Ciceribacter thiooxidans: one gene and its partner. The protein of the gene in region 2 binds, or shares a complex with, the protein of the main gene of each other region. Links are inferred from orthologs where the notes say so. Each region holds a gene or a part of one and is shown on either strand. Other genes may lie near its edges.

The links.
Region 1: the proteins of xseA (region 2) and H4I97_RS12820 are in contact, whole or in part, in a cryo-EM structure (PDB 8TXR), measured with the Escherichia coli proteins. The link is inferred for Ciceribacter thiooxidans from one-to-one orthologs.

Annotation. Positions count from the first base shown.
Region 1 is NZ_CP059896.1:2,608,180-2,613,985, forward strand. Bases 1,477-4,425 are described here. They hold H4I97_RS12820 (exodeoxyribonuclease VII small subunit), read left to right. Parts: upstream 1,477-2,798; coding sequence 2,799-3,053; downstream 3,054-4,425. Other genes in these bases: H4I97_RS12810 (acyl-CoA thioesterase), read right to left, coding at 1,477-1,644; H4I97_RS12815 (histone deacetylase family protein), read left to right, coding at 1,861-2,796; H4I97_RS12825 (HAMP domain-containing methyl-accepting chemotaxis protein), read left to right, coding at 3,517-4,425. Also shown: H4I97_RS12805 (PQQ-dependent sugar dehydrogenase), read left to right, coding at 1-1,221; more of H4I97_RS12810, read right to left, coding at 1,243-1,476; more of H4I97_RS12825, read left to right, coding at 4,426-5,457; H4I97_RS12830 (GyrI-like domain-containing protein), read right to left, coding at 5,566-5,806. UniProt on the Escherichia coli protein: Bidirectionally degrades single-stranded DNA into large acid-insoluble oligonucleotides, which are then degraded further into small acid-soluble oligonucleotides.
Region 2 is NZ_CP059896.1:3,263,280-3,268,968, reverse strand. Bases 1,411-4,242 are described here. They hold xseA (exodeoxyribonuclease VII large subunit), read left to right. Parts: upstream 1,411-1,935; coding sequence 1,936-3,549; downstream 3,550-4,242. Other genes in these bases: H4I97_RS16135 (EamA family transporter), read left to right, coding at 3,708-4,242; H4I97_RS16145 (hypothetical protein), read left to right, coding at 1,411-1,848. In the rest of the region: more of H4I97_RS16145, read left to right, coding at 13-1,410; more of H4I97_RS16135, read left to right, coding at 4,243-4,598; H4I97_RS16130 (hypothetical protein), read left to right, coding at 4,777-5,112; H4I97_RS16125 (aminopeptidase), read right to left, coding at 5,173-5,689. UniProt on the Escherichia coli protein: Bidirectionally degrades single-stranded DNA into large acid-insoluble oligonucleotides, which are then degraded further into small acid-soluble oligonucleotides.

The DNA.
Region 1 (5,806 bases), 660 kb from region 2 along the record:
AACGGCAAGCCGGCCCTCGGCGGCGCGCCGATCATCCCGGAAGCAAAACCGCAGCGCATCCCCACCCTCAAGATGCCGACCGCCAGGGGCTGGACCGAAGGCCACACGCCGACGGCCGCGCCGGGACTGAAGGTCAATGCCTTCGCCAAGGGGCTCAAGCACCCGCGCTGGATCTACGTGCTGCCGAACGGCGACGTGCTCACCTCGGAAGCGCTCGGCGTCGACGGCGGGCGCATGCGCACGCCGTTCGACTACGCGATGTATGCGACGATGAAGCGGGCGGCAGCCGTCGGCGACAGCCCGAACCGCATCACGCTCCTGCGCGACAATGACGGTGACGGCACCGCGGAGGTCCGCCACGCCTTCATGGAGGGGCTCAACCACCCCTTCGGCATGGCACTGCTCGAAGGGACCTTCTATGTCGGCAATACCGACGGGCTGATGGCCTTTCCCTATACCGACGGCGCCACCCAAATCGCGGCGCAGGGCCGCAAGATCGCCGACTTCAAGCCGGCCGGCCACTGGACCCGCAGCGTGCTTGCGAGCCAGGACGGCAGCAAGCTCTATGTCGGCGTCGGCTCGCTGAGCAACATCGCCGAACACGGCTTCGCGGCGGAAGAAGGCCGTGCCTGCATCTACGAGATCGACCTCAAGACGGAGAAGAGCCGGATCTTCGCCGGCGGCTTGCGCAACCCCGTAGGCCTCGCCTTCGAGCCGACCACGGGCGCACTCTGGACGGTGGTCAACGAGCGCGACGGGCTCGGCGACGAGACGCCGCCCGACTACCTGACCTCGGTGAAGGACGGTGGCTTCTACGGCTGGCCCTATTGCTACTGGGGCCAGACGGTCGACGACCGCGTGCCGCAGGCGCCCGGCCTCGTCGCAACGGCCATCCAGCCCGATTACGCGCTCGGCGGCCATACCGCCTCGCTCGGCCTCTGCTGGCTGCCGGCAGGCACCCTGCCCGGCTTTCCCGACGGCATGGTGGTCGGCCAGCACGGCTCGTGGAACCGCTCGACGCTCTCCGGCTACCGGGTGATCTTCGTGCCCTTCGAGAACGGCAAGCCTTCCGGCCCGCCGCGCGACATCCTGACAGGCTTCCTCTCGCCTGACGAGAAATTCTCCTACGGCCGTCCTGTCGGCGTGACCATCGGGCCGGACGGTTCGCTGCTGGTCGCGGACGATGTCGGCGACGTCATCTGGCGCGTGACGGGAGCGTGAGCGCGGCGGCTGCCGCTCACCTCACGGCAGGTAGCTGTAGAGCCAGTCGCGCAGGGTCTCGGGCAGAGTGACCGGCTCATCGTCATCCCTGCCGGTCGCCGCCCAGACGATCTCGACCTCCGCCGCGAGTGTCGCCTCGCGCTGGATGAGGATGTCGAAGCCGACCGATTTCATGCCGATCTTGTCGACGCGAACCGTGAGCTTCACCCGGTCGTCGAGATGCAGCGGTTGGTGCAGGCGGATTTCGATCTTGGTCGGCTGGAAGTGCGGCTCGTCCTCGAGCGGCGGGCGATAGCGCCAGAAGTGGCTGAGCGCGGTCTCGGCATGGGCGAGGTAGGCGGCATTGTGCATCCGCCCCGTCATATCGATGTCGCGATAGGGAACGATGATTTCCGTCACTTCGACGCGCGCGATGTCGTCCATGGCCTGCCTGCCCTCTCCCTCATGCCAGGGCATTTATACGTTCATTCGACGAGGAAGAACAAGGAGCGGCGGGAACGACGGCTTCTGTTGACAGTTGTCAATCGGTTCGGCGGAGTGGTGGCGCACCTCGCCGCGGGGTCATAGAATGGCCCGCGAAGACGAAGAAGGTTACTTCGGGCCGACCGGCCGAGAACATCATCTGACCCGGGGACGACCATGACCACACGCCTCTACGAGCACCCGGTTTTTCTGGAGCACCTGACGCCGCCCGGCCATCCGGAGCGGCCGGACCGGTTGCGCTCGATCAACATCGCGCTCGAACATCCCGCCTTCGCGCCGCTGCAGCGGAAGCAGGCGCCGCAGGCGAACGAGGATGCGGTGCTGCTCGCCCATCCGGAGGAACACCTCTTTTCGGTGATGCGGCAGATCCCGGAGGAAGAGGGCGAGATCAACCGGATCGAGACCGACACCTATGTCTCACCGAAGAGCCTGCAGGCGGCGCTGACGGCGATCGGCGGCGCGATGGCCGCCGTCGACGCCGTGATGGCACGTGAGATCGCCAATGCCTTCGTCGCCTGCCGTCCGCCGGGCCATCATGCCGAAAAGGCGAAGGCCATGGGCTTCTGCCTGTTCAACACGATCGCCATCGCCGCCCGCCACGCGATGCGCCATCACGGCGTCGAGCGGGTGGCGATCGTCGACTGGGACGTGCATCACGGCAACGGCACGCAGGACATCTTCTGGGACGAGCGCTCCGTGCTCTTCTGTTCGACGCACCAGATGCCGCTCTATCCCGGCACCGGCAAGAAGGAAGAGACCGGCGCCTTCGGCAACATCGTCAATGCGCCTCTCTCGCCGAACACCAGCAGCGAACACTTCCGCGAGGCGTTCAAGGCGCGCGTCCTGCCGGCACTCGAAAACTTCCGCCCCGACCTCGTCCTGATCTCCGCCGGCTTCGACGCGCACCACCGCGACCCGCTGGCGCAACTTAATCTCGTCGGTGAAGATTTCGACTGGGCGACGGGGCGGGTGATGGAAGTGGCGGACAAATTCAGCCATAACCGGGTCGTCAGCCTTCTCGAAGGCGGCTATGATCTGGAAGGCCTCGCCGAATCGGCGGGCATGCATATCATGAGACTGATGAAGGGTTGAGCATGACCGAAAGCGCCCCCCAGGCCGATCTTTCCGGCTATTCGTTCGAGAAGGCCGTCGCCGAACTGGAGAGCATCGTGGCGCGGCTGGAGCGTGGCGACGTGGCGCTTGACGAGTCGATCGCCATCTACGAGCGCGGCGAACAGTTGAAGAAGCATTGCGAAACGCTGCTGGCCGCCGCCGAAAACCGCATCGAGAAGATCCGCCTCGACCGCGCCGGCAAGCCGCAGGGCACCGAGCCTCTCGACCGCGAATAACACATCGGCACCCGACGGATATCAAGACTTCCGTCCGCGGACGGGAGACGCTTGTGCTTGCCTGCAATATCACTTGCCGGTTTCCAGTATTTCCGCGTCTATCGGCGACAAACCTTCCTGATGATGGGCTTTTCCCCTGCCTGATACTGGTTCAGAAGATACTATATAAGCACTTCTGGATTTAGCAGTTACGATGGCGCAAGACTGATTTTCGGAAAACCTTCTGCGTGCAGTTTGGTTTATCGATTCAACCCAAGTTAAGGGCTTTTCAACCATTCTATTGCAGAACAGCATTGCCTCGCAATTTTGCGAGGCGGGCGAGATGAAGTGGCCCCGCGCCGGCCGTCGCCTGTCGGAAGCCGCCCCCGAAAGCCGCTTCCGGCCGATCATGTTTTCCGATCACTGCCATCTCCGTATGCCGTCGTCCCCGGCGCACGGAGCCGTATTTTCAGAAGGAATTTCCATGAAGCGCCCTACCGTCAAGACCTCGCTGATCCTCAGCCTGGCGTCGATCGCCGTCATTACAGGCGGCCTCGCTTTTGTTGCCATCTCCGGCGTCTCCAGTATTTTCGATCGCGCAAGCGAGATTGCCGACCGGGTGCTGCCCTCGACCAACCAGGTGCGGCTGATGGACAAGGGCATGGTCGACATCCGGCTCGCCTATGCCCGGCACATCATGAACGTCACGCCGGAAGCCATGGCCGCCGTCGAAAAGGACATCAAGACCTATGTGGATTTCCAGCGTGAGCTGATCCGCAAGCAGAACGAACAGTTCATCAGTGGGACCGAAGAGCAGAAGCTGATCGGCGAGGTGACGAAAACCCTCGATGCCTATGTCCAGCACGGCGAAAAGATGCTGGCGCTTTCCCGCGAGAACAAGAAGGACGAAGCCAAAGCCGCCTTCTCCGACGAATTGCAGAAGTACGGCGACGCCAGCGACCAGGCGATCGATACACTGGTCGATTACTATGTCGAAGAGGCGGACGTGGTGCATAACGACATCAAGGCCGAGTTCGACTTCATGCAGGTCCTGATCGCCTCGGTGAGCGCGCTCGCCTTCGTCGTCGCCGGCGCGGCCATGCTGTTCACCGTCACCGGCGTCGCCAACCCGATCCAACGCATCACCCGCTCGATGCGCGGCCTCGCCGGGGGTGATACCGACGCGCCGATCCCCTACGCCGGCCGCACCGACGAAGTCGGCGAGATGGCGGGCGCGGTCGAAATCTTCCGTCAGGCAGCCATCGCCAACAAGCGCCTCGAAGCCGAGGCCGAACAGAACCGCCGTCAGGCCGAACTCGACCGCGTCGCCGACCAGCAGCGCGCCGAGGCGGAAGCCGCCGAACGCATGCGGATTGCGACCTCCGGCCTCGCCGCCGGCCTGAAGCGGCTCGCCTCCGGCGACCTCTCTTTCCAGCTCGACGAAGCCTTCGCCGCCGATTTCGAGGAACTGCGCCGCGACTTCAACCAGTCCGTCCAGCAGCTTTCCTCGACGCTGCAGGTCATTCAGGACAGCGTTTCGACCATGGACAGCGGCGCCCGCGAGATGGCGACCGCCGCGGAGAACCTCTCCAGGCGCACGGAGCAGCAGGCCGCCTCGCTCGAAGAGACCGCCGCCGCCCTCGACGAGATCACCGCCAACGTCAACTCCTCGACCCGGCGCACCGAAGACGCCCGCACCGTCGCCACCCAGGCGAACCAGGGTGCGGCGAAATCGGCCGGCGTCGTCGCCAGCGCCGAAGAAGCGATGCGGCGCATCGAAGGGTCGTCACAACAGATCTCCAACATCATCGGCGTCATCGACGAGATCGCCTTCCAGACGAACCTGCTGGCGCTCAATGCCGGCGTCGAAGCGGCGCGTGCCGGCGAGGCCGGCAAGGGCTTTGCGGTCGTCGCCCAGGAGGTTCGCGAGCTGGCCCAGCGCTCCGCCCAGGCCGCCCGCGAGATCAAGGGTCTCATCCACAACTCCTCAGAAGAGGTGGAGAACGGCGTGAAGCTGGTGCGCGACACCGGCGTGGCGCTGCAGGCGATCAGCGGCTTCATCACCGAGATGAACCAGCACATGGATTCGATTGCGACCGCCGCAAAGGAACAGTCGATCGGTCTTGCCGAGGTCAACACCGCCGTCAACTCGATGGACCAGACGACGCAGCAGAACGCCGCCATGGTCGAACAGTCGACCGCTGCAAGCTCGAGCCTCGCCATGGAAACGGCGAAGCTGCGGGAACTGATCAGTCAGTTCCGGCTCGCAGCCGGCGGACGCGCAGTCTCCACAGCACAGCGCCCGGCAATGGCCGCCGCCCCGGCGGCACGGCCGGCAGCGCGCCCGCTGGCCGCACCTGCGCCCAAGGCCGCTCCGGTACGCGGCAACACCGCGCTTGCCGTCGACGACTGGGAAGAGTTCTGAGCCGGCCCCGCTCAGCATCGGGTTCGAATACGCGCCCCCGAAGGTCTTGCCTTCGGGGGTTTTCTTTCGGCCGCGAGAGCCTTGCAGTTCGCCGCCGCCGGCAGACGGTCAGCGCGACAATCCGAACTGGATCTCGATCCGGTGGTAGGGCGCGCCCGGCCCTCGCCAGTCGTGATAGACCTCGCGGCTCTCGCCGGAAAAATGATGGCGCGACATCTCGATCTCGGCAACAAGCGGTGCATATCCTTGCGTGAACAGGGTCCGCAGGGAACCCTGATGAACGCCGGCAGCAACGATGATCGGCTCGAAGTGGCAGAGTTCGATCGACCCGCCATAGGCCGCGGGCCTT
Region 2 (5,689 bases):
GAGCAGCCCGGCATGGCGGCCATCGACATCACGAACGACGAGCGCAGACCGCTTTGGACGCGTTACAGCTTCTCCCTTCTGTTCTACGCGGTGGTGACGGTTTCCGCGCTCGCCTTTCTCAATCTGCCGGGCGCGCAAGACTATGTCGGAACGGACAACGACGACGTGATGCGCCTCGTCGTCGTTCGCGATCTTCTCGCGGGACAAGGCTGGTTCGATAATGTGCAGCATCGCCTGGGCCTTGAGGCAGGCACGGCAATGCATTGGTCGCGACTGATCGACCTTCCGATCGCTGGGCTCATTGTGTTCTTCCGGCAGCTCATGCCGGAGAGCGTGGCCGAGGCCGGGGCCTTGCTGGCCTGGCCGCTGTCGCTCACCATCCCCTTTCTGGCGATGATGGGACTCGCAGGCCGCCGGATGGGCGGCCCGCAAGTCATGCAGATCGCCTTTGCGATGACGACCATTCTCGTCGTTACGTCGAACCGCTTCCTGCCCGGAGCGATCGACCACCACAATGTCCAGTTCGTTCTCATCGCCACAATGGCAGCAATGCTGGTCGACGCCGACTACAAGCCGTGGAGCTTCGCCGTCGCCGGCGCGGCTGCGGCCGCGGCGATCGCGATAGGGGCGGAGACGACGCCCATCGTCGCCGTCGTCTGCCTGATTGTCGCCGTTCTGTGGGCTTGGCACGGAAGCGCATTCGCCGCCGCGGCTCGGGCATTCGCACTGGCAATTGCCATCGGTATAACGGTCGTCTTCTTCGCCACGGTCCCGCCGAGCCGCTACGGCGAAGTCACCTGTGACAGCCTCTCCATCGGCTATTACGGGATCACCGCGGCTGGCGGTGCACTGCTGTTCCTTTCGGCCTTGCTGGCGAGCGGAGTTCGCCGCGAGTTCCGTTTCGCCGTGCTGGCCGGCGATGGCGTGATCGTCGTCGCGACGGCGCTTATTCTCGCGCCGCAATGTTTGCGCAATCCTCTTGCCGATCTCGATCCGCTGCTGGTCCGGCTGTGGCTCTCCAATGTGATCGAAGCGCAGTCCGTGCTCAGCGAATTGAGCAGCGAGCCCGGCACATTCGGCGGGTTCTACGCGGTCGGTCTTTTCGCCCTGCTCGTCTGCCTTTCGCGGATATGGATGCGCGACCGTGTCGAACTGCACGCCATCCTTCTGGCCCTCGTGGCGGCCGCCTGGGGAATTGCCCTGATCCAGGTGCGCGGCGCTGTTTTCGCAAATCTTTTGGCGATCCTGCCGTTGGCGCTCCTGATTTCCGAACTCCGCCGCCATGCGCATGCCGATCCGGAGAACATGAGCATCGGCTTCTTCTTTCTCGGAAGTGCCCTCATGGCGGTGCCGAGCGTGTGGGCCTTCGTTGGCGTGCTCGCAGCCGAGGGTACGGACGGCATCGCCAACCGGCTAAGGAGCGGAGAACCAAAGCAAACCGAGACGGCTGCATCCGCGGACTGTGAAAGCCGAACGGCGATAGCGCCAATGGTGAACTTGCCGGCGACGACGGTGGCGGCACCCTCCGACAGCGGTTCCGAAATCCTGCGGTTCACCGCCCATCGCGTGCTTTCGGCGCCTTACCATCGCAATCAGGGAGGCATGCTGACGGAATTGCATATCGGGCTTGCTACTCCAGCCGAGGCGGTCGCCTTCTTGCGTGGGGCAAACGTCGGTCTCATCGCCTATTGTCCCGAAGACGCACAGACGAAGCGCCTGGCGGCGATGAAGCCGGACGGGCTCTATGCGGCTCTCGGGCGTGGCGAGATTCCGCCTTATCTCGTGGCCTTGCCGCAGGCGGAGGGCTCGGGATTCCGGCTCTATAAGGTGGACCTGCCGGCTGAATGACGCCCGCGCGGTTGATAACCGGCCTTCGACAGCCGATGCATCGCTTCGATGGCTGATCTTTGCCGTCAATTGGGCTAGTAAGCCTGCATGGCCAATTTTTTCAGTGATGATTCGCCCACCAATCTCACAGAATTCACCGTGTCGGAGCTCTCGGGTTCGATCAAGCGGACGATCGAGAGCGCCTTCGATCATGTCCGGGTGCGCGGCGAAATCTCCGGCTATCGCGGCCCTCATTCCTCGGGTCATGCCTATTTTTCCCTGAAGGACGACAAGTCGCGCATCGACGCGGTGATCTGGAAAGGCACATTCTCGAAACTGAAATACCGCCCGGAAGAGGGCATGGAGGTCATTGCGACCGGCCGCGTCACGACCTTCCCCGGCTCATCGAAGTACCAGATCGTCATCGAGGCACTGGAACCGGCCGGCGCCGGCGCGCTGATGGCGCTTGTTGAAGAGCGCAAACGGCGGCTTGCGGCGGAAGGCCTGTTCGATGCCGCCCGCAAGCAGTTGCTTCCCTACATGCCGAAGGTGATCGGCGTCGTGACCTCGCCAACCGGTGCCGTCATCCGCGATATCCTGCACCGAATCTCCGACCGCTTCCCGGTCCACGTGCTCGTATGGCCGGTGAAGGTGCAGGGGGAAGGATGCGGCGAGGAGGTCGCAAACGCGATCCACGGTTTCAACGCCATCGAGCCCGGTGGGCCGTTGCCGCGTCCCGATGTCCTGATCGTCGCGCGCGGCGGCGGCAGCCTCGAAGATCTCTGGGGCTTCAACGACGAGATCGTCGTGCGGGCCGCAGCCGAAAGCGCTATCCCGCTGATTTCCGCCGTGGGGCACGAGACGGACTGGACGTTGATCGACTATGCCGCGGATGTGCGGGCGCCGACGCCGACCGGTGCTGCAGAAATGGCAGTACCGGTCAAAGCTGACCTGGAGGCGCAGGTGGCGAACCTCGGCGCACGGCTTGCAGGTGCAAGCAGTCGTCAGATGGAATCGAGACGCCAGAACCTCAGGGCGCTCGCTCGCGCCCTCCCGTCACTCGACCAGTTGCTGGCACTGCCGCGCCGCCGCTTCGACGAAGCCGCGGGTAGCCTCGGTCGCAGCCTCGAACTGAATACGATGAACAAACGCCGCAGTTTCGAACGTGCGGCCTCCCGCCTCAACGCCGACATTCTGGCACGGCGGATCGCGGAGCGGCGCCAGCGCCTCAACGAACGCGCCTCGCTTACCGAGAGGATCGTGGAGCGCATGGTCGATCGGCTGAGATCCCGCCTCGGCCGCTGCGATGCCGCGCTCACGGCCATACCGTCGCGTCTGCAGTCGCAGACAGGACGTGCCCGCGACCGACTGACGGGGCTGGTCGCCCGTGCCGATGCCGCCGTGATGGCGGAGACCCGGCAGCGCCGGCATGCGATCACGGCGCACGACCGCATGCTCCAGTCGCTTTCCTACAAGAACGTGCTGATGCGCGGCTATGCCGTCATACGCGATGCTGGCGACCGCCCGATTTCGCGCGCCGCCGGACTGTCGACGGGAACCGCCGTCGCGATAGAGTTCGCCGACGGCCGTGTGTCGGCCGTTACGGGAGAGAGAGGGGAAGCCGTCGCACCCCCGTCGGCGCGAGAGGTGAAGACAGCACCCGCTGCGCCCAAGTCTCCGAAAAAGAGCGAGCCACCGGCCGGCCAAGGCAGCCTCTTCTGATCGGCACGAGGTATCCGTCGCGCCAAGTCGGACCGACGGATGGAATATGTCGCATGATCGAGCCTTTCTTCGCCCGCCTTCACAAGCGCGTGAATATATCTTGCCATAAAGATAAATTGGCGTAAGCATTCCGCTTCGTGAACAGGGAGGCGGATCCAATGGTGAAATCGACGGAGATCACGACAGTTGCCGTTACCGCGGTGGCACCGGCGATCTGGGGGAGCACCTATATCGTGACGACGACAATGCTGCCGCCAGGCTATCCGGTAACCGTCGCGATGCTCCGGGCGCTGCCGGCGGGGCTCATCCTACTCGCGTTCGTCCGCCAGCTCCCGAGCGGGTCTTGGTGGTGGAGAATGCTGGTGCTCGGCGCGCTCAACTTTACGATCTTCTGGGCGATGCTCTTTGTCTCCGCATACCGGCTTCCCGGTGGCGTTGCTGCGACCGTGGGTGCGGTCCAGCCGTTGATCGTCATAGGGCTTTCGCGTCTCGTGCTGACGACACCGGTGCGCCTGGCGGCCGTCGTCGCGGGCCTTGCCGGACTTGTCGGGGTCGGCCTTCTGGTGTTGACGCCGAAGGCGGCGCTTGACCCGATTGGCATTGCCGCGGGACTGGGCGGTGCCGCTTCAATGGCAACGGGCACTGTGCTGACGCGTCACTGGCGCCCGCCAGTATCGAGTCTGACGGCGACGGCCTGGCAGCTGACGGCAGGCGGGCTGCTTCTGGTGCCTCTCGCCTTTACGCTGGAACCACCATTGCCTGCACTCTCATCCCTGAATATAGCCGGTCTCGCTTACCTCGGCCTGGTTGGCGCGGCATTTACCTACATTCTGTGGTTTCGTGGTCTGGTGCGGCTAGAACCGTCTGCGGTGTCATCGCTTGGCTTTCTTTCCCCGCTGGTCGCCACCTTGCTTGGCTGGCTGATTCTCGACCAGGGTCTGACGCCATCACAACTCGTCGGGTTTGTGGTCGTGCTTGCGAGCGTCTGGCTGGCGCAGCGAGCGACAGCATCACCACCGACGGCGGCGAAGCCCGCACCCGCGTCCTGAGACGGTAGCCGTGCGAGTGATGCGAGCGTACACCAGCGACAGACTTTTTGTCGCTTGGCGCGAAGGCTTGCGCCGCCGCCATTTAAACGCTCACCTGACTTCCTATGTGTATTCGTATCGCCGGCGGACACTGAGGCGGTGGCGCTGCAACCGACTGTCGCTCGAGGAGTATGAGATCATGAAGCGGATAGCGGGAATAATTCTCACGGGTCTTTCGCTGGCCGTCGGTACGCCTGCACTTGCGGGCGATGCCGAACTCGCGTCGATCCTGTTCGGAAAGGTATACAACGACGGTGTCACGGCGGTGCAGGTCGGCGCAGGCTACCGCTGGAGAAACGGGGATGTCCCGCTCTTCGTCCGGCATCCTTCACCGGCACTCATGCGTGCGGCGCAGGCGGAAGCGGCAAGCGATCCGACCCTCGGCGAGGCGTTGTCGCGCCGCGGCATCGCCCTGCACAACGTCATCTGGATCCAGACGGCGATGAACGGCGGCCGGATCATCTATCACTATTAAGATATAGGCTCTCGTGGCGACGAAACGGAACGCCCTTACCGCCGCCACGAGCGTTGCCGATTAGGCCCACTCACCCCGGCGCATGACCGGGACCCGGCTTCCGTCAGCTTTCACGCCATCGATATCGACCTTGTCTGAACCGATCATCCAGTCGATGTGGATCAGGGAAGAGTTGCCGCCCTGCGCCTTGATCTGGTCCTGTGTCAGCGAGGCGCCGTTGAGGAAGCACTTCGAATAGCACTGACCGAGCGCAATGTGGCAGGAGGCATTCTCGTCGAACAGCGTGTTGTAGAAGAGGATACCGGAGGCCGAGATTGGCGAGGAATGCGGCACCAGTGCCACTTCGCCGAGTCGGCGGGCACCATCGTCGGTATCGAGCACCTTCAGCAGAACCTCTTCGCCCTTCGAGGCCTTCGCCTCGACGATGCGACCGCCCTCGAAACGGACCTGAATATCGTCGATCAGGGTTCCCTGATGCGAGAGCGGCTTCGTGCTCGAAACATGGCCGTCCACCTTCAGCGCGTGCGGCGTGGTGAAGACCTCTTCGGTCGGGATGTTCGGGTTGCAGGTAATGCCG